4 regions of the Bradyrhizobium sp. BRP19 genome follow, and region 1 is predicted to be linked to each of the others. Evidence: riboswitches for the same ligand, from Rfam matches in the RefSeq annotation. Region 1 holds a riboswitch; each other region holds the start of a gene.
What was found. A riboswitch is a leader RNA that binds a small molecule or an ion and turns the genes downstream of it on or off. The one in region 1 is predicted to bind cobalamin.
Positions count from the first base shown of each region.

Region 2: it holds a riboswitch for cobalamin, as region 1 does, so the genes downstream of both, I6F36_RS26400 (energy-coupling factor ABC transporter permease) here and I6F36_RS31840 (ribonucleoside-diphosphate reductase subunit alpha) in region 1, are expected to answer to the same signal.
Region 3: it holds a riboswitch for cobalamin, as region 1 does, so the genes downstream of both, I6F36_RS26335 (DUF1636 domain-containing protein) here and I6F36_RS31840 (ribonucleoside-diphosphate reductase subunit alpha) in region 1, are expected to answer to the same signal.
Region 4: it holds a riboswitch for cobalamin, as region 1 does, so the genes downstream of both, metE (5-methyltetrahydropteroyltriglutamate--homocysteine S-methyltransferase) here and I6F36_RS31840 (ribonucleoside-diphosphate reductase subunit alpha) in region 1, are expected to answer to the same signal.

Region 1 covers NZ_JADYVZ010000016.1:108,300-116,223, forward strand. Annotated here, with positions in the region: gene I6F36_RS31825 (ISAs1 family transposase) at 1-663, shown strand, start outside; gene I6F36_RS31830 (N-acetyltransferase) at 1,855-2,496, shown strand; partial or broken gene I6F36_RS31835 (IS5/IS1182 family transposase) at 2,927-3,073, shown strand; cobalamin riboswitch at 3,199-3,353, shown strand; gene I6F36_RS31840 (ribonucleoside-diphosphate reductase subunit alpha) at 3,457-5,400, shown strand; partial or broken gene I6F36_RS39755 (ribonucleotide-diphosphate reductase subunit beta) at 5,538-5,672, shown strand; gene I6F36_RS31845 (ribonucleotide-diphosphate reductase subunit beta) at 5,789-6,463, shown strand; gene I6F36_RS31850 (outer membrane protein) at 7,642-7,924, opposite strand, start outside.
Region 2 covers NZ_JADYVZ010000010.1:112,977-120,900, reverse strand. Annotated here, with positions in the region: gene I6F36_RS26415 (histidine phosphatase family protein) at 1-239, shown strand, start outside; gene cobT (nicotinate-nucleotide--dimethylbenzimidazole phosphoribosyltransferase) at 246-1,298, opposite strand; gene cobF (precorrin-6A synthase (deacetylating)) at 1,304-2,053, opposite strand; gene I6F36_RS26400 (energy-coupling factor ABC transporter permease) at 2,099-2,776, opposite strand; cobalamin riboswitch at 2,813-3,032, opposite strand; gene cobA (uroporphyrinogen-III C-methyltransferase) at 3,078-3,809, opposite strand; gene I6F36_RS26390 (cobyrinate a,c-diamide synthase) at 3,806-5,116, opposite strand; gene cobM (precorrin-4 C(11)-methyltransferase) at 5,116-5,898, opposite strand; gene I6F36_RS26380 (cobalamin biosynthesis protein) at 5,895-6,263, opposite strand; gene cbiE (precorrin-6y C5,15-methyltransferase (decarboxylating) subunit CbiE) at 6,260-7,441, opposite strand; gene I6F36_RS26370 (cobalt-precorrin-6A reductase) at 7,440-7,924, shown strand, end outside.
Region 3 covers NZ_JADYVZ010000010.1:99,905-107,828, reverse strand. Annotated here, with positions in the region: gene cobN (cobaltochelatase subunit CobN) at 1-1,589, opposite strand, end outside; gene cobW (cobalamin biosynthesis protein CobW) at 1,589-2,638, opposite strand; gene I6F36_RS26335 (DUF1636 domain-containing protein) at 2,635-3,009, opposite strand; cobalamin riboswitch at 3,103-3,324, opposite strand; gene cobO (cob(I)yrinic acid a,c-diamide adenosyltransferase) at 3,365-4,000, shown strand; gene I6F36_RS26325 (cobyric acid synthase) at 4,008-5,456, shown strand; gene cobD (threonine-phosphate decarboxylase CobD) at 5,445-6,410, opposite strand; gene cbiB (adenosylcobinamide-phosphate synthase CbiB) at 6,422-7,363, opposite strand; gene cobU (bifunctional adenosylcobinamide kinase/adenosylcobinamide-phosphate guanylyltransferase) at 7,484-7,924, shown strand, end outside.
Region 4 covers NZ_JADYVZ010000017.1:44,226-52,149, forward strand. Annotated here, with positions in the region: gene I6F36_RS32100 (hemerythrin domain-containing protein) at 1-252, shown strand, start outside; gene metE (5-methyltetrahydropteroyltriglutamate--homocysteine S-methyltransferase) at 1,520-3,865, opposite strand; cobalamin riboswitch at 3,968-4,171, opposite strand; gene I6F36_RS32110 (nodulate formation efficiency C protein) at 5,179-5,961, shown strand; gene I6F36_RS32115 (thermonuclease family protein) at 7,701-7,924, shown strand, end outside.

The sequences.
Region 1 (7,924 bases):
AACCGCAACGAGGTTGCCGGCGTTCTCAAAGTCCTGGCTCTGCTCGATCTGGACGGCGCTGTTGTCACCGCCGATGCCTTGCATTGCCGACCCGACACCGAGCGGGCTATCCGCAAGTGCAAGGTCCACTACGTGTTGGCGATCAAGAGCAATCGCGGCCGGCTGTTCAAGGCGGCGAAGGCGCTCGTCGACACCGCCCGGAAGCCCGCGCGGGCGAGCCAGCGGAGGACAACCGCCCACGGCCGCACCGAGCGTCGGCAGGCCATCGTTACCTCGGCACCGCAATTGGCGAAGCAATACGGCTTCCCAGCCATCGCTGCCGTTGGCCGCATCGACAGTTGGCGGGCCAATACCGGCAAAGCCGCCAAGCACACGGTACGATACTTTCTGGCATCGCGTCCGCTCCCTGCCAAGAAACTGCTTGAGGTCGTGCGTGCCCATTGGGGTATCGAGAATAACTTGCACTGGGTTCTCGACGTTCTGTTCGACGAGGACGCATGCCGCAGTCGCAAGGGCCATGCCGCCGAAAACCTCGCAGCTATCCGCAAGCTGGCCATCAATACACTGCAGGCGACACCAGGCCCCGTGCGCACCAGCCACAAAATGCTCGAAGCCAGATGGAATAATGACTTCCTTCTCAGCGCTCTTGCCCATATGCGATAGCCCTACCATTCTGGGGAGGTCTTCGCTACAATGCCTCCTGATATGCTGCCCCGGCGACTACAGTTTTCCAAGACAGAATGAAACAGCATGACTCACCACGTGGATCTCGGACCCGGTGTGGCAAGCATACCAGCGCCAAGAAATCTTCCAAACCGTTCCGATCAGGGAGTGAGTTGGAACAAGTCCTACGAAGCCATCAACGCTTGTGGCCAAAAACCTCTTTTACGAGAATTACTCACGCAACTACGTCAGCCTGCTGTCTTTCCCACTATGGCAAGGATCGCGGCGGATACAACTGACCTAGGCGTCAAGTTCGACGAGGGCACGACAGCAACGTTTTCGCTCGATAGAGCTAACGCCGTTGTGCGAGCGATCGACACGTCTGACGATCAATCAAGGCACGAAAGCTCTCGCGCGATCCCAAGTTGCGTTGTCCAGTAGGTCCACGGCGGCAGCGTCGTGGTATCCAGTCGCGTTGCCTTGATCCGACAATCGCGAATCGCGGCGATGATGCGCCGAGAGCTGTTGGACACAAGAACATCAAGGAGCGCAGACAACATGCGATAATTGGAAAGCCGCTGTACTACGCATATGACTCTCGCAGACGAAAGCTCTCTCTGCCGGTGGCCGCGGACACGACGTTGGCAATGGAGGTTTCGCACTTAGCATGTGTTTTGACCAAGAAACTTACGAGAACCACTCAATACGAGACGAGGTGATGATTCCTTGCCTAGTCTGGACCTCGACGCGCGACACCTGGCAAGCTGTTTGCTCGTGCCGGAGCCCGGTTCAGGCAGCCATCGCCCGATGTTCGCCATGCCCTGACTTCTTCGCACTTGCAATCTCAGAGGCGTCCTCATGTCATTCCCTTCGCGGACGGTTGCACCCGAACCGTGTCGACCTTGAGAACGTCGGAGCTTCCTTTGGGAAGGGCGGGGCGGGTTCCAGATAGGGCGTGGAAGCGCAGAAGCCCGCCAGGAATATGTAGATCCAAGCATTGCCGACCAAGGAGCCTTCGTCCGAAGTGGCCGTCAACGTCAGCCGTCTGAGACAGGCGGAGATCTCGGAAGGGAAACCAAATGCACCCGGCGGGTCCCCGTCGGTGCATCCATTCCGCTCACCGTCAGATGTGTCGATGCCATGCTCCTCCTTGGAAGGCCAATGCCAAAACAGAGCCCCGAAAACGACATCATGACAGAAGAATCAGATATCAGATCTGCGAACGCAAACATTCGTGCAAGCACTGTCTGGACCATTGTGCTCGGCTTTGCCGCGGATCCGTTGATGCGTTGGAGCTGGCCTGACCCAAGGCAATACCTTAGGAGCATGCCTCAGTTCATTGACGCCTGTGGGGGCCGAGCATTTGCACATGGCACAGCCTACGTCGCGGGAGAGATTCGTGGCGCGGCCCTGTGGCTGCCTCCCAACGTGCAGCAAGACGAGGAGGCATTGGATGCAATCATGGCGCTATCCCTGCGCCCGGAGATTACCGAGGATATGGCACACTTGCGGCGGAGAATGGCCGAACATCGTCCCCACGAGCCACATTGGTATCTGCCGCTCATTGCCGTCGATCCGAACTGGATCGGAAAAGGGCTTGGCACGTTGCTGATGAAATACGCCCTTCAACGATGCGATGAGAACGGCATTGTTGCCTACCTCGAAAGCTCGAACCCTGAAAACATTCCCTTTTACCAACGTCACGGCTTCAAGGTCGTTGGTGAGATACAACACGGTTCTTCGCCGCCGCTCACGCCAATGTTGCGAACGGCTTCATTCCCACCCAGCAAGGCCGCGCCGCCGGATCGGCTCGTCACCCAGACTCAAGCATAGCTCATCCCGTTAGGATTGATTGCCAATAACCTGACATGACCGCGTTCGGTCAGGACGGCTTATGTTCGCGGCCAGACAACTGAGCACGTGAGGCGGCTCGCCCGGCCTGCGAAAAGCATACGAATCGCCTCTTCGGCAAAGTTGGCACGTCTGATGTGAGAGCTGGCGGGGTCAAATCCACTAAGCGTGGGACATTGCCACGGGCGGCTGCATCGATTGCGGTCGGGCTCCAGACAATTTTTGATCTAAGGGCCACAGAAAGCGATGAATGGCGAGACGCGTATGGCTACCGAAACCCGATCCGGCCCAACTCAATTCGCGGACCGCGAACCGATCGATGCCAACATTCAGGATGTCCAGGGTTGCTGTTCCCCTGTTGGAGAATTTGCGACGCCACTTCCAAAGGCTTGAGCACATCTTGGCCGATCGCAGGCGCTCGGTCGTCGAGCGCACCTTTGCGTGGCTCGGCAGATGTCGGCATCTCTGCAAAGACTTCGAAGGTTCCGCCGCTACCGAGCTCGCCTGGCCGCTCGTCGCCCATCTGAGGCTCCTAACTCGCCGATTGGCCAGGCCTTGAGACATCTATGCTTTTTGAGTGAGGCTCTCAGGACAGGCGCTCGGCGAATTTCGAACCTCGACCTCGGGGCTGCTCCAACTGGTTAACTTGACTGTGCCGTCTTGACGAGTCTGGGCAACGGCTTCTATATGTGGTGTCGTCGTGGTTTTCAATTCGCATATATGGTGGCACGGAGTTAAGGGGAACCCATTGTGCCGGCAGCGGCTATTCCGAGGCATTAGCGCGACAGCGCTGGGAAGACCCGCGAGCCAGGAAACCTACCGCGACAGAACCCATGTCCTCGGGCGGGGTGCCCGGTGGGTCGCTTGCAGCCGGGGACATTGGCCGGGTCTCCTCGCAAGTCGTCCGCACGGTCCCAGCCCCCAAATATCACGGGGTTGCCGATGTCGGCGTCTTACGATTTCGATCAGTATGGTCATCTCATTGAGCTGCCGAGTGTGCGGCAGCCCTCAGCGCAGGCAAAGCCTACCACACCTGAACTGTGTCTTGTGCAGCCCCCAGCATTGCCGGCTCCCCTGCCGAGGCCCCCCGCGCGATCGCCAACTCCGTCTGACCTTTCGCTCGATCGGTCGCGCGACGACCTGCTGACCTCGTTTGGTAGGCTGACGCTGACCGACCGCTATCTGCTCGCCGGCGAAGGCCTCCAGGACATGTTCGCCCGAGTGTCTTGCGCCTTCGCGGACAATGTTGCGCATGCCCAACGTCTATATGATGCGATGTCTCGGCTGTGGTTCATGCCGGCCACACCGGTGCTCTCCAACGGCGGCACGACGCGCGGCCTTCCGATCTCGTGCTTCCTTAACTCAGTGTCGGACTCGCTCGAAGGCATCGTCGGCACCTGGAACGAGAACGTCTGGCTTGCTTCCAATGGCGGCGGCATCGGCACCTACTGGGGTAATGTTCGCTCAATCGGCGAGAAGGCGAGGGGCGGCGTCACCTCGGGCATCATCCCGTTCATCCACGTCATGGACGGCCTCACGCTGGCGATCAGCCAGGGCTCGTTGCGGCGCGGCTCGGCGGCGGTCTATCTCGATATCCACCATCCCGAGATCGAGGAGTTCCTCGAGATCCGCAAGGCGTCTGGTGACTTCAACCGCAAGAGCCTCAACCTACATCACAGCATCAACGTCACCGACGAGTTCATGTGTGCCGTGGGCGCCGGCACCGCATTCGCTCTGCGCAGCCCGAAGACTAACGAGGTTGTCCGCGAGATCGATGCCCGCCAGCTGTGGCAACGCATCCTTGAGAACCGGCTGCAGACCGGCGAGCCTTATCTCTTGTTCATCGACACCGTGAACCGTGCGCTCCCCAAGCACCAGCGCGAGCTCGGCCTCAAGGTCTCGACCTCCAACCTGTGCAGCGAGATTACCGTGTCGACCGGCATCGATCATCGCGGCGAGGAGCGCACCGCGGTGTGCTGCCTGTCGTCGCTCAACCTCGAGACCTGGGACCAGTGGAATGAGGAGCCCGGCTTCATCGAGGACGTCATGCGCTTCCTAGACAACGTGCTCACGCACTTCATCACGGTGGCGCCGGACGGAATGAAGCGTGCCCGCTACGCCGCCCTGCGCGAGCGCTCCGTTGGCCTCGGCGTCATGGGCTTCCACTCGTTTCTCCAGGCCAAGGGCATTCCAATGGAGGGTACCCTGGCCAAGTCATTCAATCTGAACATGTTCCGAAAACTTCGTCGCGATGCCGATGCGGCATCCGTGGCGCTCGCTCGCGAGCGTGGCCCGTGCCCGGATGCCCTGGAACGCGGCGTGATGGCGCGCTTCAGCCCCAAGATCGCAATCGCGCCGACCGCCTCGATCAGCATCATCTGCGGCGGCACCAGCGCCTGCACTGAGCCGATCCCGGCCAACATCTACACCCACAAGACGCTATCCGGCGCCATCTCGGTGCGCAATCCGCACCTCGCTAAGGTGCTGGCCGCGAAAGGCGCCGACACCTCGGCGACCTGGGAGTCGATCATCGCGCACGACGGATCGGTCGCCCATCTCGACGTCCTGTCGGAGCACGAGAAAGCGATCTTTCGCACCGCCTTCGAGATCGACCAGCGCTGGATCGTCGAGCTTGCCGCCGACCGCGCCGCGTTGATTTGCCAGAGCCAGTCGATCAACCTCTATCTGCCGGCCGACGTCGATAAGTGGGACCTCCACATGCTGCACTGGACGGCGTGGAAGCGTGGGGTGAAGAGCCTCTACTACTGTCGATCAAAGTCGATCTCGCGCGCGGCGTTCGCCGGCAAGATTGCCGGGGATGCAACGCCGACGCAGCAGCCGGCGCGGCAGCGCACCGACTATGAGGAGTGCCTCGCATGTCAGTGATCGATCTGTCGCGCGCCGATCCGCGCACGTTGATCGGCAAGGGACGCGTCGGCCTCCTTGACTCGACCGGCAGCTACGACGTCGATCGCTATGCCTGGGCTTACGAGTTCTGGAAGCGCCAGCAGCAGACCCACTGGATGGGCGAGGAGGTGCCGCTCGGCGCCGACCTCAACGACTGGGCTTCGGACCGCGTCACCGACAGCGAGCGCGCGCTGCTCACCCAGATCTTCCGTTTCTTCACTCAGTCGGACATCGAGGTCGGCGACAATTATTTCAAGCGGTACATTCCGCTCTTCCAGCCACTCACCGTCCAGATGATGATGGCCGCTTTCACTAACAGGAGACGGTTCATATCGACGCCTATGCCCTGCTGCTCAAGACGCTCGGTATGCCTAAGACCGAGTTCGAGGCATTCCGCGGCTATGCGCAGATGCGCGCCAAGGCGGACTACATGCACGAGTTCGGCGTCGACAGCGTGGCGGATGTCGCCCGTACCCTGGCGATGTTCGGCGCCTTCACCGAAGGCATGGCCTTGTTCGCCAGCTTCGCCATGCTGCTGAACTTCCCACGCCACAACAAGATGAACGGCATGGGACAGATCGTAAGCTGGTCAGTGCGCGACGAGAGTCTCCACTGCGAGGGCATCATCAAGCTATTTCACGAATGGCACCGCGAAACCGGCGCGGTGACGCGCTCCGTCCGCGACGACATTGTCGACGTCGCCAAGACCATGGTGAAGCTGGAGGAGAACTTCGTCGAGCTCGCCTTCGGTCTTGGCAAGATCGAGGGCATGCTGCCTGAGCATATCCACGCCTACGTCCGCTACGTCGCCGACTGGCGACTGGCCCAACTCCGGATTGCCCCGGTCTTCGGCTTCTTCGAGGCGAAGGAGGGCGGGTTCACCCAGCTCAAGGCGCATCCGCTGCCGTGGCTCGTCGAGATTCTCAATGGCGTCGAGCACGCCAATTTCTTCGAGCAGCGCGCCACGGAGTACTCCAAGGCGGCGAGCCGCGGCAGCTGGGACGGCGAAGACGGGGTGTGGGCGACTTTCGGCCGTATCTAGCCCATTTTATTCATGCTAGCGGCATTGACAGCGGCAGGCGCCGGTAGTCGTCGCCGTCACCCGCCAGCATGACAAAGGCATAGAACCGGACCTCCTCATCGTGGCGTCTTGATTGCAGCGCGACAAAACCGGACACACAGATGGTTTGTTGGGTTAAGCCGGTACATGCGCTCCATTGCTGATGGCGGCTAGGGTTTACAGTATTTCCGCAGGTCGGTGAGGTGGGTCTCATGAAGTAAATCAGCGCAACACGGCTACGCCCTTGAGCAGACGAATGTTCTCGATGATCGCCACGGCCGCCCCCCTCGTAGGGCTAGAGGGGATTACTATCACGCAATCGGAAGTTGTAAAGAGGGCAACCCTGTCAAAGGGGGGCATCTTCATTGCAGCCCGGTCGGATCAGGCAAACCGATTTGTTCTTCATCCCCCTTCGCGCTTGATTTCGTCGCCGACCCACTGACGGTCTTCCTCGGCCGTGGCTTCGCGGAGGTGATCTACTACGAGCAGACGCTGGCAATGCGGCTCGGATGACAGCCGCGTTTCTGTCCTAGCACAAGAGTTCCGCTTCAGCGCTGCCGATCCACCTCTGGAGATTTTGCATCCGCTCTCCGAGGCGCTCCCAATTGATCCGCGCCAGCGGGGGTTCGGCAGGCTGATCGGGCGCAGAGATCGGCAGCGACGATGACGCAAGCCATCACGTCGTCGACGTTATGTCCCACCCTCGCACGAGCGCCGCTTCGACCGCTCGTCGGCCTTTCGTCCGAGGTGGCCAGTGCGGCCGACCGGAACGATTGTAATCGATGACCTGTGTCTCCCTAAGCGAGGGCCGGGTTAACTACGACGGTCGACAAAACTATTTTTTGCCTCATCATTCTCCGACGGCCGAAAAGCCGACGGTGATGCAGGTGGAGGCACGGGTCCGGGAAATCGGCGCAGCCAGCCACTAAGCGGCTGGCGTTCGACCACGGCAGCACGCTTGAGTTCGCCGCGATCTTCGCCGTGGCGCTGCGTCATAACCAGATCAGCCAGATTCCTTTGAACCACGCCTAACCAGCTCGAGCCGATGTACCGACAAGAAGCCGATAGCGCCATTGATGCGAGTCCCTGTTGCCAAGGTTTCTATGCCGCGATGCGGCTCAGATATTGGTGCGAACCCGCGCCATTTTGGCGAAGATCGATCAATAGGTCGTGGCGATCACGCCACCCCACCGGTAGTTCACACGGACCAAGCCGATATCGACGTCCTGACCGATACGGGCAGTCCCTGCAAAAGTGCCCACCGGAACACCCACGAGTCCGGGTGAAAAAAAGAAATCCACATCCCGACGACCCATGAACAGGTGGTCGTATTCAACGCCGATGGACCAGTTCGGAGCAAAGCCAAATTCAAGGCCCGCCCCTACCGTGCCGCCCCAACGAGTTTCGCTGCCGTTGTCGATAGTGAGCCCGGTCGCAAAATCG
Region 2 (7,924 bases), on a different contig from region 1:
CGAACGGCGAGAGCTTTGCGGATCAGGTCGCCCGCGTCCGCCTGGGCCTGGCCCAGATTGGCGCAGGCTCCGCAGCACTGGTCGTCCATTCCGGCACCATACGCGCTGCGCTCTGCATCGCGCTCGATCTCACACCGGAGGCCGCGCTGCGCTTCGTCGTCGATCCGCTGTCGCTGACCCGGATCGACCGGCTGGCGGGCGGTTGGCGCGTCGTGTCGGTCAACCAGCGCGTGGCTTGAGCCGCATCAAGAAGACCGATCCGGCACATTGGCCTGCGCGAACGTCGCCATACCGTTGTGAAGTGCGCAGGCCGAGCGCACCAGCGGCAGCGCGATCGCCGCCCCCGACCCCTCGCCGAGCCTGAGATCGAGGCTGATCAGCGGCTGCACATTCAGCGCGCGCAACACCAGCCGATGTCCCTGCTCCGCCGATTGATGCGAGGGCAACAGGAACGGCTGGCAGGACGGGTTGAGGCGCACCGCCGTCAGCGCCGCCACCGAGACGATAAAGCCGTCGATCAACACGGGGATGCGGCGTTGCGCGGCCGCGATGATCGCACCCGAGATCGCCGCAATCTCGAGGCCGCCGACCGCGCACAGGATTTTTTCGGGTGACGCCCCCGCAACGCCGTGATGCGCGATCGCCGCATCGATCACCCGCACCTTGTGCGCGCGGCCCGACGCATCGACGCCGGTGCCGCTGCCCGCGATCTCGTCGGCACTCACACCGAGCAGGCTCGCAGCAATCGCTGCTGAGGTCGTGGTGTTGCCGATCCCCATCTCGCCGAAGATCAAGAGATCAGGCCGGCCGGCCTCGGCGCGCGCCACCGCGCGCTGGCCGGCCTCGAAGGCGAAGGCCAATTCCGTGGGCGTGAGCGCGGCCTCGACACTGAAATCGCGGGTGCCGCTGCGCGGCTTGTCGGTGACGATTCCCGCGATCTGCGCCTCGGTCAGCGTGCCGGCGTCGACCACCTCGAGGCTCGAACCCAGCTCGCGCGCCAGCACCGAGATCGCGGCGCCACCGGCAGCAAAATTCGTCATCATCGCGATGGTGACGGCTTGCGGATAGGCCGACACGCCCTGCGCGACGATGCCGTGGTCGCCGGCGAAGATGATGATCGGCACCCGCGCGGCGCGCGGTTGCTCGGTGGCCTGCAGGCCCGCAAGCTCGATTGCGAGCTGCTCGAGCCGGCCGAGCGCGCCGGTCGGCTTCGTCAGTTGCGCCTGCCGCGCAATGGCCGCCTCGCGATGAACAGCGGAGACCTCGGGGCAGTTCTGGGTAACCCATTCGGGAAGCATGCTGCTCAACGCCTGCGTTTGATGATGTAGCTGTCCATGATCCAGCCGTGCCGCTCGCGTGCGTCCTGCCGCACGGCGGCAATGCGCGCGCCCAGTTCAGCCAGCGCGCCGGACATGATGATCTGATCGGGCATGCCGAGATAGGCACCCCACCAGATCTGCAGGCCTTCTGGATCCAGCGATTGGAACGCCGTGCCGCCATCGAGCATCACGACGACGGTATCGACGCCCTGCGGCCAGCCGCCTTCGCGCAAGCGCCGCCCCGTCGTGACCAGAAACGGCTCGCCGATGTCGTTGAGCGGCAGCGCATGCGCCGCGCACAGCGCCTGGATCGAGGTGATCCCAGGCACGACCTCGATTGTCGGCAATGGATCGAGCCGCCGCGCAATGCGCAGCGAAGAATCATAGAGCGAAGGATCGCCCCAGATCAGCAGCGCGACCTTGCCCTCATCTTCGAGATGCCCAGCTATCGTCTGCGACCAAATCGCGGCCACCGCATCGTGCCAATCGTCGACGCCCTTGCGGTAGTCCGCCTCGGTCGCATCGCGCACGGGAAGATCGAATTCGGCGATGCGCGTCGTTTTGTTGGTGAGCACACCGGCGCAGATCGTTCGCCTGAGATCGGCGAGATCGGATTTCGCAGTCCCCTTGCGCGGGATCAGGATGAGATCGGCGGCGTTGATGGCGTCAACGGCGGCGCGCGTAAGCTGCGCGGGATCGCCGCAACCGATGCCGATCAGGGAGAGCGTGAGCATCGCGAGCGCGATGGGCGGCCACACCGGCCGCCCATCGCTGATCTCTTACGCCGCGTTGTGCAGGCGCGGGGTGACGAGGCCGGGCGCGGTGACGCCGCGCAGCGACTTCGCCAGCGCCAGCACCGCGAGATCGGCGAGCGGTTCGATCACGATCACCAGCGCATAAGCGGCAGCGAACGTCCCGACGCTGGCGAGGTTGCTCATCGCAAAGCCGGAGCCATAGAGCGCCCAGAACGCCACCCATGCGATCACGCCGGCCTGGTAGGTCGTCGAAAGCGCCAGCGCCTGACCGTATTTCAAATCGACATAGGCGGTGTTGCGAGGGATGATCCGCGTGGCGATCGCCTGGATCGCGAACAGCGGCACTAGCAGCGTGGTGACGTTCATGCCGTATTGCGGCAGATCGACTGGCTCCAGCAGCATGCCCTGAAGCAGCAGGCCAAATGCAAGGCCGAAGGCGGCGGGCGCAGCACCAAAGAGCAGGAACAAGGTCGAGCCGAGGATGAAGTGCACCTCTGATACCCCAACCGGGAAGTGCGGCAGGATCTCGAAGAAGACGAAGACGAGAGCGGTGGTGGCCAGTGTCCGCGCCGCGAACGAGCCGGCGCCCTGCTCGCGCACGGTCTCGACCGCGAGCTTCAAGGCAACGCCGCCTGCGGCGATGCCGGTTGCGTAACTCAACACGAGCTTGGCGCCCGTCACGATCCCGGGTTCGATATGCATGGCTCAATTCCTTTCCGCCGTCACACCCGACGGCCTTGGCCTCAAAACGTGCACGGCCGGTCTCCTGGCTCGCGGTTCACTGGGTTCTCCGGCCTTCCCGGACCTTGCGGTCCAGTGGCGGTTCGGAGCCCCTCACCGCTTACAGTCGCGGGGGCGGCTGGGGTTTGGGGCGCCGCAACTGGGTCCGCCCATCCCCATTCCCGATTATGCTCCGGCGCTTTGCGCCGCGTCGAGCACCATGCCGCTCTTGTGTGCCCCTTTCGCATCGCGGGCGTCAAGGGGCGAACCGCTGCCGGAGCCGTCATGCCGGATATTCTCGCGCCAGCGCGCCGAACAGGATGACGGCCGCAGTGGAAGCGGCGCCGCCGCGCCCAAGCTGCTCGGCGAGCTCGGCAATCGTGGTGCGGACCAGCCGTTCGTCGGGACGCCCGAGAGATTCGGCGAACAGCGCCGGAGTGCTGGGAGCGAGGCCGTGCGCGATCAATTTTGCGGCAAGCGCCGGAAAGGTGCGCCGGCCCATATAGACCACGGTCGTGGCCTCGGGGTCGGCCAGTGCCGCCCAATTCAGATTGGGCGGCAGCTCGCCCGTGACGTCAGCGCCGGTGATGAACTGCACCCGGCGGGAGGTATACCGGCGGGTCAGGGGAATGCCGGCCTGGGCGGCGGCGACACAGGCGGAGGTGACGCCGGGAACGATCTCGTAGCCGATGCCGGCTTCGCGCAGCGTCTCGATCTCCTCCTCCAGCCGGCCGAAAATGCCGGCATCGCCGGACTTCAGCCGCACCACGCGTGCACCTGTGACGGCATAGTCGACCAGGAGACGGTTGACGTGGTGCTGCTTGGTCGAAGGACGCCCGGCCCGCTTTCCCACTGCCACGAGATTGGCACCGGGCCGGGCGAGATCGAGGACCGCGCCGGAGGCAAGATCATCATAGAGCACGACATCGGCCTCGCGCAGCCGCGCGGCGCCCTTCACGGTGAGGAGCTCGGGATCGCCGGGACCGGCGGAAACGAAAGAGACAAAGCCGCTCACCGGTCCTCCGCGATCAGATGGAAGAACGTGCCGGTGGCATGGCCACGGCGCGAGCCGGTTTCGGCAATCACCGCTCCGGTGGCATCGTGCACGACCGCAAGCGGCGTATCGGGCTGGGCGAGAATGGTCGAATAGTGGAACTCGTGGCCGCGCAGGCGCGCGCCAGGCTGATGCCCCGGCATCGGTGCGGCCAGTTCGGCAAGACGATAGCCGAGATGCATGCGGCGCTTGGCAAAGCTGGTCTCGAGGCCAAGCAGTCCCGACATCTCATGGCGGATACCGTCGGCGTCGGTGAGGCCTGCGCCCAGCACCATATAGCCTCCGCATTCACCATGCACGGGCCGCGTCTCGGCGAAAGCGCGCAAGCCGCTGCGAAAGCGCGCATTGGCCGCGATCTTTCCTGCATGAAGCTCGGGATAGCCGCCGGGCAGCCAGCACACGTCGGCGCTCGCGTCGGGCACTTCATCGGCCAGCGGCGAGAACGGCACGATCTCGGCGCCCGCCGCGCGCCAGGCTTCCAGCATATGCGGATAGACGAACGAGAACGCCGCATCGCGGGCGAGCGCGATGCGCTGGCCTGGCGGCGTCACGTTCAAGCCGTTCGCCGCAGCTTGCGGCGACCATTTGCCTGCCGCGTGGAGCACCGCATCGAGATCGACGTGCTCGGCGACAAAGCGCGCGGCCTCGTCGATCAGCTTGCCGATCTCCGCCTGCTCCTCGGCCTGCACGAGGCCGAGATGCCGCTTCGGCAGACTGATCTCGGCATGGCGCGGCAGTGCGCCGAACACTTCGATGCCGGCCTCGTTCAGCGCGCGTCGCACCAGATCCTCATGGCGCGGGCTGGCGACTCGATTGAGCACGACGCCAGCGAAGCGCACGCCGGCGCGGTAATCGCGAAGGCCAGCGGCGATTGCTGCCGCAGTCTGCGCCTGGCCGGAGGGATCGATCACCAGAACCACGGGCCAGCCCAGCATTTCCGCGATGTCGGCGGTCGCTCCCGTGCCGGAGACGCCGCGCGCAGCGACACCGTCGAACAGGCCCATCGATCCCTCGGCGAGCACGACATCGGCATCGGCAGCACGGCTGACGAGATGCGCGATGGTGCTATGATCCATCGTCCAGCTATCGACGTTGACGGAGGCGCGTCCCGTGGCTGCGGCGTGGAAGGCGGGATCGATATAGTCGGGGCCGCTCTTGAAGCACTGCACGTTCAAGCCGCGATTGCGCCAGGCGCGGGCGAGCGCCAGCGTCAGCGTGGTCTTGCCGACGCCGGAGGCCGGCGCGGAGATGACGAGGCTCGCCGGCATCACGACGCCTCCGGAAAGCGCGGCTCGGCACCGACCGGCCGGTAGCGGCGGTCGTAATCGGCGGCATAGAGGCGGCTCTCGTCAAAATCGGCAGCGCCAAGCGTCTTGCCGACCAGGATCAGCGCCGTGCGCTCCATCTCGCCACCCACGAACGCACCGAGCGTTGCAAGCGTCGCGCGCACGATGCGCTGCTCCGGCCAGCTCGCGCGCCAGACGATCGCGACCGGGCAATCCGCGCCGTAATGCGGCGTCAGCTCGGCGACGACCTGGTCGAGCAGATGGATCGACAGGTGGATCGCGAGCACCGCGCCGGTCGCAGCGAACGCGGCGAGCTTCTCGCCCTCGGGCATCGCGCTGGCACGGCCCGGCGTGCGCGTCAGCACGACCGTCTGAGCAAGACCGGGCAGCGTCAGCTCAGCCTCCAGCGCGGCCGCGGCAGCCGAGAACGAGGGAACGCCGGGTGTCACCGAGTAGGGAATCCCGAGCGCACGCAAACGGCGGAGCTGCTCGCCCATCGCCGACCAGATTGAGAGATCACCGGAATGCAGCCGCGCGACATCCAGGCCTGCCGCATGCGCGCCTGCGATCTCGGCGATGATCTCGTCGAGCGACATTGGCGCGGTGTTGACGATACGTGCGCCGGGCGGGCAATGCGCCAGCACGCCCTCCGGCACCAGCGAGCCGGCATAGAGACAAACCGGACTGGCCGCGATCAGATCGCGGCCGCGCAACGTCAACAGATCGGGTGCGCCCGGCCCGGCACCGATGAAATGCACCGTCATGGGCCGTCTCCTTCGGCAATCGCGGCGGTCGCGGTGCGATCCTGCGAGACAACCCGTGCTGCAATCAACCGCGCGCGCGGACCGGCGACCGCGAGCGCAGCAGCCTCGGCTACAGATCCGGTGCCAAATTTCTCCGCGATGAGCTTCGATTGCGTGGGCGTGTCGATGCCGGCCAGTGTCGCGACCGGAACGGCCCTGATCGGCACGCCGCATTCGCGTGCGAGCTGCTTCAGCGCCTCGGTATCGGCCTTGTCGCTGACGGTTGCCATCGCCGCAAGCCCTTCCGCACCGCCCGCAGCGAGCAACGCTTCGCGCAACGAAGCCAGCGTCACATCGCGCTTGAAGCCGAGTCCGGCGACCTTCATCGCACCACACTCCACTGCACCACGGGGCGTGCTGCCTCCCACGACCGATAGCGGCCGAGCGGGGCGGCATGCGAAATTTCGGCCCGCATCAGTTCGCCGCCGTGACGCCGATGCAGCTCGCCGAGCAGAGCTTCCGTCTCCAGCGTCACAGCATGCGCCACGAGCCGCGCACCCGGCGAGAACCGCGGCCAGATCGCATCAAATAACACTTCGTCGAGACCACCGCCAATGAAGACGGCATCCGGCGCTTCCAAGCCGGCAAGAGCTTCCGGTGCCCTGCCCGTGACGATTGTGATCCGATGTGCCAGACCGAAGGCGGCTGCATTCTTGCGAATGTTCGCGACGCGATCCTCGCGCGCCTCGACCGCAATCGCCGTCCCACCATCCAGCGCCCACTCCACGGAGATCGAGCCTGAACCAGCGCCGATATCCCACAGCCGCTCGCCGGCACGCGGCGCCAGCGCCGAGAGCGCAAGCGCGCGCACCGGCCGCTTGGTGATCTGGCCGTCGTGAACGAAGACGTCGTCCGGCAGGCCCGAGCTGCGAGCAATGCCATGTGCGCCCCTCGCCTCCACGGCTACTGCCACTGGGTTTCCAGTGAGATCATCAGAAAAATCCTTGGCGCGATACTCCTGGACACTTTCGCGCGGCCCGCCGAGCGCGGCGAGAATCCAGAATGTCGAGGAGCCCCAGCCGCGTTCCGTCAGCCATTTCGCAAGATCGCTGCCGGCCTTGCCATCGCGTACCAGGCAAATGATGCGCGCACCGCGCGTCAGATACGGAACGAGACGTTCGAACGGTGCGGCGTGAAGCCCGAGGCAGACGGTGGATTCGAGTCGCCACCCCAGCTGCGCGGCCGCAAGCGAGAAGGTCGAAGGTGCGGGATGCGCGATCCATTCGCCGCTATCGAGCTTCTCGGCGAGGCTTGCGCCGGCGCCATGCCAGAACGGATCGCCGGAGGCGAGCACCACCGTCGGCCGATCGCGGCAGCTCAGCACGACATCCGCATCGAACGGCACCGGCCATGGACGACCGCGGCTGCCAATTTCGGCAAGCGCAAGATGGCGCTCGCCGCCGAACACGGTTTCGGCCTTGGCAAGCGCCTTTCGGCTTGCCTCCGACAGCCCGGCAAGGCCATCTTCGCCGATACCGATGATAGTCAGCCAGGGATCAGACATGATTCGCGCCCTCATTCTGGGCGGAACGGCCGATGCGAGCCTGCTCGCCGCGGAGATCGCGCGCGCCGGCATCGATGCCGTCTATTCCTATGGCGGCCGCACCCGCGCGCCCGCCGATCAGCCGCTGCCGACGCGCATCGGCGGGTTTGGCGGCGTGAGCGGGCTGGCCGACTACATCCGCCGCGAAGGCATCACGCATGTCATCGACGCGACGCATCCGTTCGCTGCCGAAATGAGCCGTCATGCGGTCGAGGCCTGCGCGGACACCAATGCGCCGCTGATCGCGCTGGAGCGCGCGCCCTGGACCAGGGTGTCCGGCGACAACTGGATCGAGGTCGCCGACGTCAACGCCGCCGTTGCGGCCCTGCCCGAGGTGCCGACAAACGTGTTCCTCGCCATCGGCCGTCAGCACATCGCGCCGTTCGCGGCCAAGCCGCAACATGCCTACACGCTGCGTTTCGTCGATCCGCCCGAAGCGTCGCT
Region 3 (7,924 bases), on a different contig from region 1:
CCATGTGCGCCCATATGCACGACAGCATCGCAGCCTTGCTGCCTGAGCCAGAGATAGAATGCGACATAGGCGTGGCGCGGCGTGCAGGCGAGATCGTGATAATCGGCATCGCGCGAGGCCGCGTCGCCGCGCTCGGGCTGGACCGCGATGACCGACCGGCCGCATTGGATCGCAGCGAAGTAGAACGCGCCGTCGCGGCAGCTCGGATCGTTCTCCGGTGCGCCCCAGGCCTGCACGAGATTGTCCTGCAAGGATTGCGGCAGGCGCGCCAGCCCCGTGCGATATTCGGCGACGCTCCAGGTCAAGCTCTGCTTCAATAGTTTTGCGCCGAGCGCATCGACCGGCGCAACGTCGAAGCCGACCTCCGCGAGATCGGAGATCAACGCCTCGACCGACGCCAGCGCGTCGAGCCCGACGGCGTGCGCGATCTGATGCGGCCGGCCCGGATAGTTCGACAGCACGATTGCCAACCGCTTCTCGCCGGCGGGCTTCTCCGCGAGGCGACGCCAAGCCGCGACGCGCATGGCAACGGCGTTGACGCGCTCTTCGTCGGGCCTGTGCGCTAGATGCGCGAATTGCAGATCGGGATCGCGCTGACCGGCCGATTTGAAACTCACCACGCCTGCGAACAGGCGGCCGTCGACCTCCGGCAGCACGACATGCATCGCGAGATCGCCGGGCGACAGGCCACGCAGTGATTCCGCCCAATCTTCGCGCCGCGCCGTCGAGAGCGCGACCTGGAACACCGGACAGAATGCGGCATCGAACGGCGTCGTGCCGTCATCGCCAAGGGCCGAGAACGCCGTCGCATTGACGATCGCCGCCGCAGGATGTTGCGCCAGATGCGCGCGCAGCCAGTCGGCAACGCCCGGCGCCTTCAGCGACGTGACGAACACGCCGTAGGCGTCAAATCCCTTCTCGCGCAGCGCCGCAATCAAGGCGTCGACCGGCCCCGTATCGGCGGCCGTGAGATAGGAGCGATAGAACGTCACGAGTGCGCGCGGCTTGCCCTCGCCAACTGGCGCGGCAATGACACCGCGCGCGGGATCGTAGAAGCCCATCTCGGGCACGGTCATCTCGCCGATGACCGGGCCGGCATAGAGGCCCGAGGCCAGCGCGAGCTGCGCGATCGCGGCTTGCGCGGCTACCGGGCCGCCGGTGTCGCAGAGCACCTTGAGCCGCCGCAGCGTCGAGACCGGCAGGGTCGAGTACGCATCCAGCCGCGTGTCGTCGCGGCCGTCGGCCGGCAGCACGGCGAGCACGATGTTGCGCTCTTGCGCGAGTTGCTGGAGCGCCGCGAGCCCGTATGCCCAATAGGACTCCCCGCCGATCAGGCGCACCAATATGCCCCGCGCCTGCGACAGCGTCCGTTCGATATAGGTGTCGACCGACAGCGGATGACGCAGCTCCGCGAGATTGGCCAGCCGCAGCGACGGCAGGCTGCCCCGACCGCGGCGCCAGCCGGCCGCAAACGCGGCCAAATCGGAATCCGAATACGAGAGCACCACGAGATCGGCCGGGTCCTGGCCGATGTCTCTTGGCGTCGCGGTCTCCTCGAGACCGCGGCTCTCGCGGAAGACGACGTGCATCAGATGCCAGATCCTGAAAGACCAAGTCCTGCCTTGATGGCGGCCTCGTCGATATCGCCATGCTCGCCGATCACAACGAGCTTGGACTGCCGTTGAGCCACACCCCATGGCTTGTCGAACTGATGGCGCACGCGCTCACCGACCGCCTGCAACAACAGGCGCATCGGCTTGCCCGCAACCGCGATGTAGCCCTTGGCCCGCAGCACGTTCTGCTCGCGCGCCAGTTTCTGGACGGAGGCGACCAGTGCCTCGATATCCGCCACCTCCGGAAGGTCGATCACGACCGAGGCAAAATCATCATGCTCATGCTCTTCCTCGCCGTCGTGATGCGAGGGCCGCGCGGCGAGATCATTCTCGGCGGCCGCACCGAGGCCGAGGATGACGCGCGCGTCGATCGCGCCATCGGTGACCGGCAGCATCGGCACGCGGCGCGGCATCTCGGCTGTGATCGCCGCCTTTGCGGCTTCGATTCCGGCTGCGCCCGCAAGGTCGGCCTTGGTCAGCAGCACGATGTCGGCGCAGGCGATCTGGTCCTCGAACACTTCCGACAGCGGCGTTTCGTGATCGAGATTGTCGTCCGCCGCGCGCTGCGCTTCCACCGCAGCCGGATCCGGCGCGAAGCGGCCGGCCGCGACGGCCTCGGCGTCGGCCAGCGCGATCACGCCGTCGACCGTGATGCGCGAGCGGATCTCCGGCCAGTCGAACGCCTTCAGCAGCGGCTTTGGCAGCGCCAGGCCCGAGGTCTCGATCAGGATGTGATCGGGCCGCACCGGGCGCGCCAAGAGTTGCTCCATGGTCGGAATGAAATCGTCGGCGACGGTGCAGCAGATGCAGCCATTGGCGAGCTCGACGATGTTCTCCTCCGGGCAGTTCGCATCGGCGCAGGACTTCAGGATCTCGCCGTCGACGCCTTCGCTGCCGAACTCGTTGACGAGCACGGCGAGCTTCTTGCCGCCGGCATTGCTGAGCAGATGCTGGATCAGCGTCGTCTTGCCGGAGCCCAGGAAACCCGTGACCACCGTAACCGGGACTTTTGCGAGCGAGTTCATTCAGCGGCCTCCGGCACGACGGTAACAGGGGGAATACGGGCAAGCGACTGCTTGCGGAAGATTTCGGGACGGCTGCGCCAGGGCACGATTCCGTCGGGCGCCGCCGCGTAGGCCGCAGCACCTGCGACCACGTCCTGCGCATTCGCATCGGACAGGCGGCCATAGACATAGGACCAGCGGCCGGGCGCGCTGAGCGCGACGGAGCAGCCCTGGCTGCACGCCGACAGGCATTCGACGGGAACCACGCTGACGCCCTCGGGCACGCCGGCCTCGAGAATCGCGCCATGCAGGCGCTTGCCGGGCGTCGTCTCGCCCTCGCCAAGCGTCTGGCCGGCGCGGCAGGTGATGCAGACATGAAGTGTGACGGTCATCGCCTCTTCCAGATAACAGCGGGAGGCGATGAGGCGCACGGACCATTCTCCTGAAGGCCCGCTTCCCCGTCGCGGAACACCCCGTCCGCCGGTCCAAAACTCGTCCGCGCTGGCAGGTCTCCCGGCTTGCGGAGCAGGGTTTTGGCCCTTCGATCCCCGCCTTCCCGATTCCAAAAGGAATCAGTGGCTTCGGGCATCTCTCCGGTCACGGTCGCGGGGGCGGCTGCAGTTTGGATCCAAATCTTGCCGATTCGGACCCTATCGCATTCCCTCTTCGCCTGTCATAGGACAGGAACCAACGCCCGGCCACCATTTGCCGGTGGCCGCCACTTGTCAAGCCGAAGGACCGGGACCGATGACGCCTGAACCGGAAACCCACACGACCGAGGAAACCGACGCCCGCCACGCCGCCAAAATGGCGAAGAAGAAGGCCGCTCGCGACAAGATCATGGCGACCAAGAGCGGTGAAAAAGGCCTGATCATCGTCCACACCGGCGCGGGCAAGGGAAAATCCTCCTCGGCCTTCGGCATGATCGTCCGCTGCGTCGCGCATGGCTTCCCTTGTGCGGTGGTGCAATTCATCAAGGGCGCCTGGGATACCGGCGAACGGCGCCTACTCACCGGCCATTTCGGCGACCTCTGTCAGTTCCACGCGATGGGCGAAGGCTTCACCTGGGAGACGCAGGACCGTGCCCGCGACATCGCTGCAGCGCGCGCCGGCTGGGAGAAGGCCAAGGAGCTGATCCTCGACGAGCGGCTGCGCATGGTCGTGCTCGACGAGATCAACATCGCGCTGCGCTACGACTATCTCGATATCGCCGAAGTCATCGAGTTCCTGACGACGCAAAAGCCTGCGATGACGCATGTCGTGCTCACCGGGCGCAACGCCAAGGACGAGTTGGTCGAGATCGCCGATCTCGTCACCGAGATGACGCTCGTGAAGCATCCGTTCCGCTCCGGCATCAAGGCGCAGGCCGGCGTCGAGTTCTGAAGTCATCATGGCACGCGCGCTGATGATCCAGGGAGCCGGCTCGGACGTGGGCAAGTCGCTCATCGTCGCCGGCCTCGCGCGCGCCTTTACGCGCCGTGGTCTGCGCGTGCTGCCGTTCAAGCCGCAGAACATGTCGAACAACGCCGCGGTCACCGTCGATGGCGGTGAGATCGGCCGCGCCCAGGCGCTGCAGGCCCTCGCCGCCGGTGTCGAGCCGCACACCGACATGAACCCGGTGCTGCTCAAACCCGAGACCGATGTCGGCGCGCAGGTCGTGGTCCACGGCAAGCGCATCGCGACGGCGCGTGCGCGCGACTACGCCGCGATGAAGCCGTCATTGATGGGCGCGGTGCTGGAGAGTTTCGAACGCTTGAAGGCGCGGGCCGATCTGGTGCTGGTCGAGGGCGCCGGCAGCCCGGCCGAGGTGAATTTGCGCAAGTCCGACATCGCCAATATGGGCTTTGCCCGCAAGGCGGATGTGCCCGTCGTGCTGGTCGGCGACATCGATCGCGGCGGCGTCATCGCCCAGCTCGTCGGCATCAAGACGGTGATCGAGCCCGACGATGCCGCGATGATCTCTGGCTTCGTCATCAACAAGTTCCGCGGCGATCCCACGCTGTTCGACGACGGCTACAGGCTGATCGAGCAGAAAACGTCGTGGCGCGGCTTCGGCGTGCTGCCCTGGTTTCCGCGTGCCGGCGAGCTACCGGCCGAGGATGCGCTCGGCCTGCGCGATGCGCGCAAGCCGGGCCAATGCAAGATCGCCTGCCTCGCACTGTCGCGGATCGCCAATTTCGACGATCTCGATCCGCTCAAGCTCGAGCCGGGTGTCGATCTCGTGATGGTGCGCCCGGGCGAGGCGATCCCGGGCGACGTGCTCCTCGTCATCATCCCTGGCTCAAAATCCACCCGCGGCGACCTCGCATTCCTGCGCGCGCAGGGCTGGGACATCGACCTGCTCGCCCACCACCGCAGGGGCGGCCATGTGCTCGGCCTCTGCGGCGGCTATCAGATGCTGGGACGCAGCGTCGCCGACCCCGAAGGCATCGAAGGACCTGCGGGCGACACGCCGGGCCTCGGGCTTCTCGATGTCGAGACGGTGATGAGCCCGCAAAAGACCCTCACGCGCGTTACGGCCGTGCATGCCGCGACGGATCAGCCGATCCAGGCCTACGAGATCCACATCGGCCGCACCGACGGCCCGGATCGCGCCCGCCCCTTCGCCAAGCTGGACGGCGAGGCGGAAGGCGCGATCTCGCGCGACGGCCGTGTGCAGGGCAGCTATCTGCACGGCCTGTTCACGTCAGATGATTTCCGCAAGGCCTACCTCGCCAAGCTCGACATTCCCGCGGGCGACGAGCCCTATCACGCCAGCGTCGAGAGCGCGCTCGAGGCGCTGGCCGATCACATCGAAAAGCATCTCGACGTCGAAAGCCTGCTCGCGCTAGCGCGCTAGGGCCTGCGCAAGGCGCGTCCATTCGGCTTCGCTGCCGGGAAGTCCGAGGCGGAGCCATGTCGGCTGTCGCGCGAAGACGCGGGACCAGATGTGGACGCGCGCGAGCCTTTCCTGTGCAGCCAGTGCGTCAGGCGTTTCGTACAAGCGAAACAGCGACGTGCCGCCGATGAGCCGCCAGCCTTGCGCATGCGCCAATGCGTCGAGGCGAACACAGTCGCGCGCGAGCCGCGCCGACGTAACCTCGGTCCAGGCCTCATCGCGCAAGGCACGGCAGCCGATTTCGATCGCCGCACCCGAAACAGGCCATGGCCCCGACATCGCGGCAAGCCTGTCGATGTCGGCGGCATGAGCGATGGCGAAGCCGAGCCGCAGGCCGGCCAAGCCGTAGAACTTTCCGAACGACCGCAGGATCAACAGTCCCGGCCGATCCGCTTCTGATGCAAGCGACGATTGCGGATCGGCATCGGAAAAGCTCTCGTCGACGACGAGACGGCCGACGCGGGGCAGCAGCGCGAGCAGATCCTGTGGCGCAGAACGCCGGCCATCGGGATTGTTGGGATTGACGACGATGGCGAGATCCGCGCCCGGCAGCGCGCCAAGCTCTCCGACTTCCTGCACCTCCCAGCCTGCGGCAGACAGCACGCCGGCATATTCATTGTAGGTCGGCGCGAGAATACGCGCGCGACCGGGCCGCGCAAGTTGGGGCAGCAATTGGATCGCAGCCTGCGCGCCGCCAAGCGCAACGATGGGCGCGCCGGTGCGGTACGCGTGCCCTGCGGCCCGATGCAGGGCCTCGATCTCGGCGCGTGATGGCAGCGCGCTCCACGCGCGCGCGCTCACCTCGCCCACGGGATACGGCAGCCGGTTGATCCCGGTCGACAGATCGATCCAGTCCTCCGCGCGTCCGCCAAAACGCTGCTGGGCCTGGTCCAGATTTCCACCGTGCTCGCGCATGCCCCGTTGTTTCACGCAAAAGCCAGGATCGCAAGCACGCCTGCGACCAGCAGCATGGCGCGGCGATAGACCGTCAGCGCCTCGACGATGTCGGCGGCGCGCGGATCGCGCGCGCCTTCGTTCAGCCAGGGCTCTTCGGTCGTGCTGCCGTGATAGATGCGGGGACCGCTGAGCCGCACACCGAGTCCGCCGGCCATGGCCGCTTCCGGCCAACCGGCATTGGGCGAGCGATGCCGGCGCGCATCGCGCGTCATGCAGGCCAATGATTCCGACCGCTGCGGTGCCAGCAGCACGAACAGGAATCCGGTCAGCCGCGCCGGGACGAAATTGGCGACGTCGTCGATGCGCGCTGCCGCCCAGCCGAAGGCTTCGTGGCGTTCGCTGCGATGGCCGATCATGGAGTCCAGCGTGTTGATCGCCTTGTAGCCGAGGATGCCGGGCAAGCCCAACAGTGCGCCCCAGAACACCGGCGCCACGATGCCGTCGGAGGCGTTTTCGGCAAGGCTCTCGATCGCCGCGCGCGCGATGCCGGCTTGATCGAGGCTTGCGGGATCGCGGCCGACGATGCGCGAGACCGCTTCGCGCGCGGCGGCGACGTCGCCGGCCAGCAAGGGCGTGGCCACGGCAGCGACATGATCGTGCAGCGAGCGCAGCGCGACCAATGGCCAGGCCAGGATGCCAATCAGCACGATCTGGATCCAGCCCGAAGGAAGCAGTGATTGCAGCGCCCAGCCGAGCGCTACGGAAAGCGCGATCACCGCAAGCGCGCCGGCGACGCCCGCGGCTCGGCGCAATGCCGGCGGATCGGACGCGCGATTCCAGGCGGTGTCGATCGCCGCGATCAGACCGCCGAGCCAGGTGACGGGATGGCCGATCCGCGCGAACAGCCACGCCGGCCAGCCCAGAAGGGCATCCACCGCCATCGCCACCACCATCGCGCCCGCAAAGTCCACATCTAGCTCCTGTCCCGCCCCTGTTGCGCAAGACGGCGGCCGAGTGCAAGCCCCTCGCTGCCTGATTTCGGCTTTGTCTTTGGCCGCGTTTGATGATTAGTGCTGCGGCAGGAGACCTTCATGGCCGTCATCTTGATCACCGGCGGGGCGCGATCGGGCAAGAGCACCCGGGCGGAGGCGCGCGCGCGCAGCTTTGCCGGCCAGCCCGTCTACGTCGCGACGGCCGAGGCGCTCGATGGCGAAATGCAGGAACGCATCGCAAGACATCGCGCGCGGCGCGGAGCCGATTGGATCGAGCGCGAGGTGCCGCTCGATCTTGTGCCCGCGCTGCTCTCGACCGAAGGCGGCGGCGCAAGGCTCGTCGACTGCCTGACGCTGTGGCTCTCCAACCTGATGCATGCGGCGCGCGATTGGGAGCGAGACGTAAGAGAGCTCGCCGACACGCTGCCCCGCCTCAACAGCCCCGTCGTGCTCGTCACCAACGAGGTCGGCCTCGGCATCGTGCCCGACAATGCGCTGGCGCGCAGCTTCCGCGATGCCGCCGGAATCATGAACCAGATC
Region 4 (7,924 bases), on a different contig from region 1:
TTTATAGTACGCGAGCGGCACCACATGATGTGGGAAGAACGAGATTTCTTTCCCGCCGCTCTGAAGGCTCTCTCGGCTAAGGATTGGACCGAAATCGCTTCCGCCCTCACGAATGATGGAGATCCGCTGTTCAGCGAGACAGCAGCAGCGACTTCCGATGCGCTAAGAGCGCATATTCTGCAATTGGAGCAAGAAGCTGAGGCCGAACGGAGCTCGGTCGCGTTGTCGTCCGCCAAGGCCGGCAATCCGTGACACAGCGCCGAGACGGACGGGCCGTATTGATCGCGGCCGTTTGACAGCAGGAAGTGGACCTCATGCTCATTCTGTCGAAAGAAAATGGGGGTGCTCGCGGGCACGTAGGCTGCCGCACCCCCAAAATGGCTTCTGCGCAATGTGATCGCTTCCTCGACCACCGGCGCAAACAGCATGGCCGAGCCTAGCTGAGCTCTGGTTCCGGCACCACAATGTAAACCTCGCAGGTCTGTCAGTTGCGCAGTGATATCGCGCGAAACGGACGCCTCTCATGTCCGCCGACCGATGAGGACGGACGATTGCCGCCGCGCGGGTGCGGCGAAGCACTCCTTGAGCCCCGCCCCATACGCTCTGAGACATCCGGCCGCAGCCGGTCCTACTCACTGCACGCGAAATGCGAGGCACTGCCAGTCCCGGGTACGTTCAGCACCAACAGCAAGGCGCTGGACGTGGATCGCCACGACCAGTTCTGGCGCAATTGGATTTCAACAAGCTATGGGGATCCGCATCGTAAATAATGCTCGTTCCTGACGCGTGTCCGCTTCATCGCGATCCTACATACGTGTATGCGGCGTGCAGCATGCCCTCCCATTGGCCTTGGAGCGGCCATAGGCATCGGCGACGCTCCGGTAATTAGGTCCAGAAACCTCTGTTTGAGATCTATGAGCGGACCATGCGGAGGGTGTCACGAGCTTGATGATGCCGCGGTGCCGATAGGGTGCTCCTCAGCGCCCAAGCCGAAACCCGACTATCGGGTGGAACCGGTCGACCAAGGACTGCCTTAAGCAAGGTTCAAATTTAGCAACCGCTTATGCATTGGATAAGCTTGCGAGATCCATGGAGCCGGGCTTACGTCGCCCTAATCGAACATAAGGCTCCAGGCAGGAAAGCGCACCGAGTTTGCTGTTGGTGTCCTGCGGCGACCGCCCGGCATGCCCCCTCGCTGCTATCGTAATCGTGCCGACGTGCTCATGAGCGACAAACCTTGGTGTAGATTCTAACTCTCAGGCTATACGGTCGCATACCACGGCATAATTGAGCTACGCTGAGCTTGTGCTTCAACTCGGCTCAGATTTTCGGCGAATGTCCTCGCCGTGATCGAACTGGCGGCTTCGCCGATGGAAGTCCGCGCGAATGCGTCAGCGTCGCTCCTCCCAGACTTTCGCCCGGCCCGCTAAGCGGGGCGGGGCATTTTTTATGTTCCTAAGGCTCCCGCGCAAATGACCACAAGCGGATCAGCTTTGTCGAAAAGAGACCGAAGCCCGGATCAACGGCCTCGCGGATCGAATGCAGCGCGCAGTTCGCGGGCGGCAGCGACCATGTTCGCTAGTGCTGGCCGAACCTCCTCCCATTTGCGCGTCTTCAGGCCGCAGTCTGGATTGATCCAGAGCTGCGAATCCTGCAGCCGCGTCCGAGCCAACACCATCAGCTCCTTCATTTCGCCTGTCTCGGGAACGCGTGGAGAGTGGATGTCGTACACGCCCGGCCCGATCTGATTTGGATATTCGTAGTTCCTGAACGCGTCGAGTAGTTCCATTTTCGAGCGCGATGTCTCGATCGAGATGACATCCGCGTCCATTGCAGCGATCGCACCAATGATGTCGTTGAACTCCGAGTAGCACATATGCGTATGAATTTGCGTTTGATCGGCGACGCCCGATGAACAGATGCGGAAGCAATCGACGGCCCAGTCGAGATAAGCCGCCCACTCCGATCGACGCAACGGCAATCCTTCGCGGACTGCAGCTTCGTCGATCTGGATCATGGTCGCACCAGCATTCTCGAGATCGCGGACTTCGTCTCGGATCGCGAGCGCAATCTGGCGGCAGACCTCGCTTCTGGGAATATCATCACGAACAAAGGACCAGTTCAAGATCGTCACCGGTCCGGTCAACATCGCTTTCATCGGCTTCCTTGTTAGTGATTGCGCGTAGCGCCACCAGTCCACGGTGATAGGCTTCGGCCGTGCTACATCGCCAAACAGGATCGGTGGCCTGACGCAGCGCGAGCCGTAGGACTGCACCCATCCGCTCTTGGTAAATACGAAGCCGGCGAGTTGCTCGCCGAAGTACTGCACCATGTCATTGCGCTCAAACTCGCCGTGCACGAGGACGTCAAGACCGATGTCCTCCTGCCAACGTACGGCGCGCGCAGTCTCCTCCTTGAGGAACTTGTCGTATTGCTCGTCGCTTATCGCACCTCGCGCATGCGCCGCACGGGCATTCCGGATCTCTGTGGTCTGCGGAAATGATCCGATCGTCGTGGTAGGAAAAGCCGGTAGTCCGAATCGATTGCTTTGGATCTCGGCCCGACGGGCAAATGGGCTCGCGCGCCGACACATGGTCTGGTCGATCGCTCTCATCCGGACAGCGACATTGGCATCACGGATTTTCGGCGAAGTCCGGCGAACAGTCGCGGCACCTTCCGACTCGGCAAGAGCTAACGCAACATTCTGGTCGCCTGCGAGTGCACGCGCTAGGATCGCAAGCTCCCGCATCTTCTGGACCGAGAAAGCAAGCCAGCTCTTGACGTCGGAAGCGAGCCCGGTCTCGAGTTCAACATCGACCGGCACATGAAGCAGCGAGCAGGATGGGGCGATCTGTACACGATCCTTGCCGAGCTTCGCAATCGCGGGTTCGAGCCGCTGGCGCAGCGACGACAAATTCGACCGCCATACATTCCGACCGTCGACGACACCGAGCGACATGACGAGATCACTTCGGCCGCCAGCGATGATCTGGTGCAACAACTGTGGCGCTCGAACCAGATCGAGGTGCAGCCCGGCAACTGGCAGGCTCAAGGCGGTGTCCAGATTGTCGCCGAGGTCGCCGAAATAGCTGGCAACCATGATCTTGATCGCCGGCCCCTCCTTGGCGAGCCGGTCATAGGCATGTCGCAAAGATTTTCGCGTCCCCTCATCCAGATCAAGAACTAGGCTGGGCTCGTCGAACTGAACCCAATTTGCCCCACGTTTGGCCAATTCCTGCATAACCTCGATATAGGGCGGTATCAGTTCATCCAGTAGTGAGAGTGGCTGGAACGTGGGATCGGGACTCTTGCCGAGCTTTAGGAATGTGACCGGCCCGATCAGGACGGGGCGGGTCTGAAAGCCAAGGGCCTTGGCTTCCTCATACTCCTCGATCGGCTTGCGAGAGCATAGCCTGAAAGTCTGTCCCCTGTGAAACTCGGGGACCATATAGTGATAGTTGGTGTCGAACCACTTGGTCATCTCCTGCGCGGGTGCGCCAAATCCGCGCGGTCCGTGACCGCAACTCGCATCCTGGTCGTCGCATTGTGAACCGCGGGCCATGGCGAAGTACGTCTTGAGCGAAACGGATTCGGCTTTCGAGGCGTAGATCTCCGGGATGGCGCCAACCATGACACTTGTGTCGAGCACCTGGTCATACAGCGAGAAATCGTTCGATGGAATGACCGTGACGCCGATAGATTTCTGACGGGCCCAGTTCGCGGCACGCAGGCCAGCTGCGTCCTCGAGCAACTGCTGTTCGCTGCTTTTTCCGGCCCAGTAGCTTTCTAGAGCGAATTTGAGCTCGCGCCTTGGACCGATGCGTGGCGTTCCGAGCGTGGCAACAGGAAGGGAGAGAAGAGACATAGCGTTAACCCCATGTTGGGGGCAAAGGCCATGGCGGACGCAGGCAGCGGAAGTCGCGCGGTGCGACGGCTGCTTGGCGCACCACCGGGACACCCCGCCCGTGGACGAATATAGTGTCGGGGCAGGTCTCCTGGCTCGCAGGTCATCGCTGCTGTCCGGCCTTCCCGAAGCCGCGCAGGCTTCAGTGACATCGTTGGACAGCGGCTCGCCGCTCACAGTTGCGGGGGCAGCGCCGGCATATTCACCGGCTTCCCTCTTAGCTCCGGATCAAATGGAAACCGGAGAACCTCGACGACTTGGATTATCGGCAAGAGAAGTCTTCCGTCAACCTCTCAGATTATGTCTCAAGCTGATGCTGCGACATCTGCTACGCGAATGACCGTGCATCTCTACCATTGAGCTGATGTAGAAGTGCCCTCCAATCAGCGATATCGCAATGAGCATCGCAGGGCGCATGGCAGATCGGTGGAAGGGACAAATGCGGCTTGTGCGGTCGGGATTGCTGCCTCGAGCAGAACGCATTTGTCGCCAGTCCCGGCTTCCCAGCGGTTCGAGCACGTGCGCCATCCAGCCACCTTCTCGACCAACAGATCCGTGTTGAATAGGCCCAAGACACCTGGCTAAGCCAGCAACATACCCGGGCAGCACCTTTGATTTGCGGTGCCAGCCACACCCCAAATGCTCGGCGAAGATCGGCTTGGCGCCGTTCGCCATCGAGTACAAAGCGCGCTGCCTGAGGCTGTTCTCGACCTCCGGAGCGCCGCACGTCTCGAAAGGAGCGCCAAACGCGCCATGGCCCCTTGGCCGAAAGTGCCCGAAGGCATGGCAGAGATCGAAAGCCCACATTCCGGCAACGATAACCGAACCACACGGTTCAATGACGGCAAACGTGCTGCCACTTCTCATCAGGAACTTGGCACCGAGGCGTTCCGCTGTGTCGTCGAACATCCGGTGCGTGACGGGATGCATAAGCCGCGCTGGAGAGGTTGAACGGAAACATCGAGACATGCGCCAGTCGGAAAGTCGACAAAGAGGACGCAAAACCGGTGCGAATTGCCGTCTATTATCTGGCACGAAGAATGCACGTCCTCTGCATGCCCAGTCCTCCTGCTGGGCATGTCCAGCACAGCAAATTGAGGCTGTCGGTGGCAGTGAAGTTAGCGGCGCGTGACATAGAGGGGAGCGCCTGCTCGCACGGGAAAACCAGTGGTCGCCCCGTCGCGTCGCCGCTAACTTCTTGCGCTCGCGCATAACAGGTTGAAGGTTGCCCGCTCTAGAATTGCGTGTGGATGAGACCGGATAGGCCGACGGTTATGAAGAAAACGTCAGGAAGACGCGCGCTATGGCTTTGGCTCAGTCGATCCCTGATCTGCCTGGCCGGGCTGGCTGCGACGAGCAACACTGTTCGCGCTAACGACAGCCCCCTTGTCGAAAGAGTCAAGTCAACGTGGCGAGCGCAAGACGGTGAGACAATAGAACAAGTTATCTCCAACGTCTCGAAGGTGGCACAGTTCGTCCCTCGGATGTGGGGCGTCGCTGAACTTGACCAAAATGAATATGTTTTTGTTTCTTGGACCAGGCACCGGGATGATAAATCAGACGAAGAGTACGTTATCACCTGGAAGGCCGCGCTCGACGGGACGATTGAACTTGCGTCGTCCTATGCGAAGCCAATGGAATTGGGCTGGCGCGCCTTCGCGCTCTCGTTGATCGCCAGTGAAGTCAAGGATGGCGAAAGGGACGCAAATGTTGGCTTTCTGCATGACCCGGCCAACTTCAACTTTGTGACGACCATGCAAGGTCGGCTCGGTGATCTTCTGCGGCAGGGCAGCTGCACTATCGTAGATCCTGTTGGAGTGGACTACTTGCCGAAGCAGAATGACAAGCCGACCGAGAAAGGTGATCTGTGGCGCGTTTTGCTTGTGGTGAACTGTAATATCCCAGGGCCCCGCTATTTTACATACAACGGGGTCATCACTTTCGAGAAGAGTGAAGGACAAGATTGGGAGCCGCAATCCTCCTTTGCCAAGCGTATCGCGGCTTTTCCTCCTGGCTCCTGGTTCGCTCGCATGGAGCCAAAGGAACGGGAGGATTAGAAGGGAGCGAAAGGCCTCGGTAAATGATCGCGCAGAGCAAGATCGCGCCGTAGCTCCTGCAGGGCCGAACGCCTCAGAGCAACGGCAAGACTATCAGCTCTAAACTTACCGGTGTTTACACCTTGAACAGTCGCGAGCTTTCCCGCGGCCTTCAGCCGGCCATCGAGAAAATGGGGCAGCACGATTACCTCCGACTCTTTCTGCGAGGAGTCGAGCTCAGCGGCGCGTGCGCCTTGCGAGAAGCGGCTTGACCTCGGCGCACCCCACGCAGTGGAAGGACACCATTTGCGAGAGAACCAGCTCTCTACGCCATTCTTCACGGGACTGGGCCATCCGGCGTGCGAACCGCGCATCACGCGACTGACTGGCACCCGCAAGAGCGTGACCATTCCGAGGCCGAGGTGGCACGCGGGATCGACTGCTGCGACGAAACCGGTTAATAGGGTAATGGGGCAGTGTTAGCGGCCCCGGCTTGACCACCGGTCCTTCGAGTGCCCTCAACGAGGAGCCGGAGCCGTGCGCGAGGCATCGAAGACCGGACTGAGTCGCCCGCTAGATTTCCTCGCACGCATTCGTCTGCGCATCGTAGATCCGGATTTGAAGCATGGGAAAACGCTTCTTTAGTTCTGCTCCACCTGCCCTGGCGCCGTCTTTGGTTGCGAATTCAGCTCTGAGTCGGCCATCCACTTCAAGCGCGTAAGAAGAGACGGGCAATTCCCGGGGGGCTGAAACCATTTCATTTCCATTGGGTAGTGAGGTGGCTCAGAATGATGTGTAGCTTGAGTCGGCCATACCACACCAGAGCTACCTGCTCGGATGCCGCGATGGGCCTACCCATTTGTGGATTGACGCCTCGCACCGAATGGCATCAGGACGGCACTCGCGATCGTCCGAACACGCGGGCGGCTTACCCCTCGCCGGTGCGTATACGAAGAAGCCACGGCTCCACATGGTTGTCCTTAAATTTCCCTGGCGCAAACGCATGCCCTCATGCCGGGCTTGCTGGGTAACTCTCCACACGAGAGTACGGGGAAGCGTACAACGAAAGAGCCGGCCGCCAGTCGCGCCGACCGGGTCATGAAAAACCCGGGCCTTCTCCGAACGGGGCCGCGGCACTACCCGACCATCCCGGCTGGCTCTCAAGAGAGCTCCTGGTTTTCTGCGGTTTGCGCAAACGATACCGATTCAGTTGCGCTGCGAGCGTTGAGCTGGACTCCGTGGCGCCTTTCGTCCAAATCTCAGATAGGACGCGAGACCAGATTTCTTTCGAACGTCGGTCTTTCGGTGGCAAGAACTTAAAATGTCATCGCTCTCGCCGAAACCGTTGGCAGCGCCTTCTGTCTGCCGATGGGGGTTGGCACAAAGCATAGCCAGGTTGCTCCTCCACGCCTGACTCCCACTCGACTGTCACAATTCACAGGCGCTTTTCTTCTTCAATCGCGTGAGAAACAGCGTTCCGAGGCTCGGCTTTCTCCCGCATGCCGAGTTGGCGGCTGAGCGATGGGGATCTCCTCCTTAGGCCGAGAGAGGGTGCAGTGCGCGCCCACTGAGTGAGACCGGCGAGGCTCGAAGGATACCGCGATACGCACACCGGAAGAAATCGCTTGAACCTCACGCAGCGTCAGGTCGTAGCTTGGAAATGAGGGCCAAGCTTTCATAAAGCAAACGTCGAAAGATGCGGCCCGATAACGGACATAGTGCGTTTAAGCGTCGAACGCGGCGCCGGATCGCACGTGAACATGAATCAAGAGCGAAAGGCTATTGTCGGAATGAAACACCGCATAATGATGGTCGCATTGTTCGCTGTCATCACATCTCCGGTCTGCGCGGCGAAGCTCAGCGGCCCTCCGCGCATCCTCGACGGCAATACGATCGAGCTCGAGAAAACCACGCTTCGGCTCTCAGACATCGACGCTCCTGAGACTGACCAGATTTGCCTCGACGCCCACGGCCGGAAATGGGC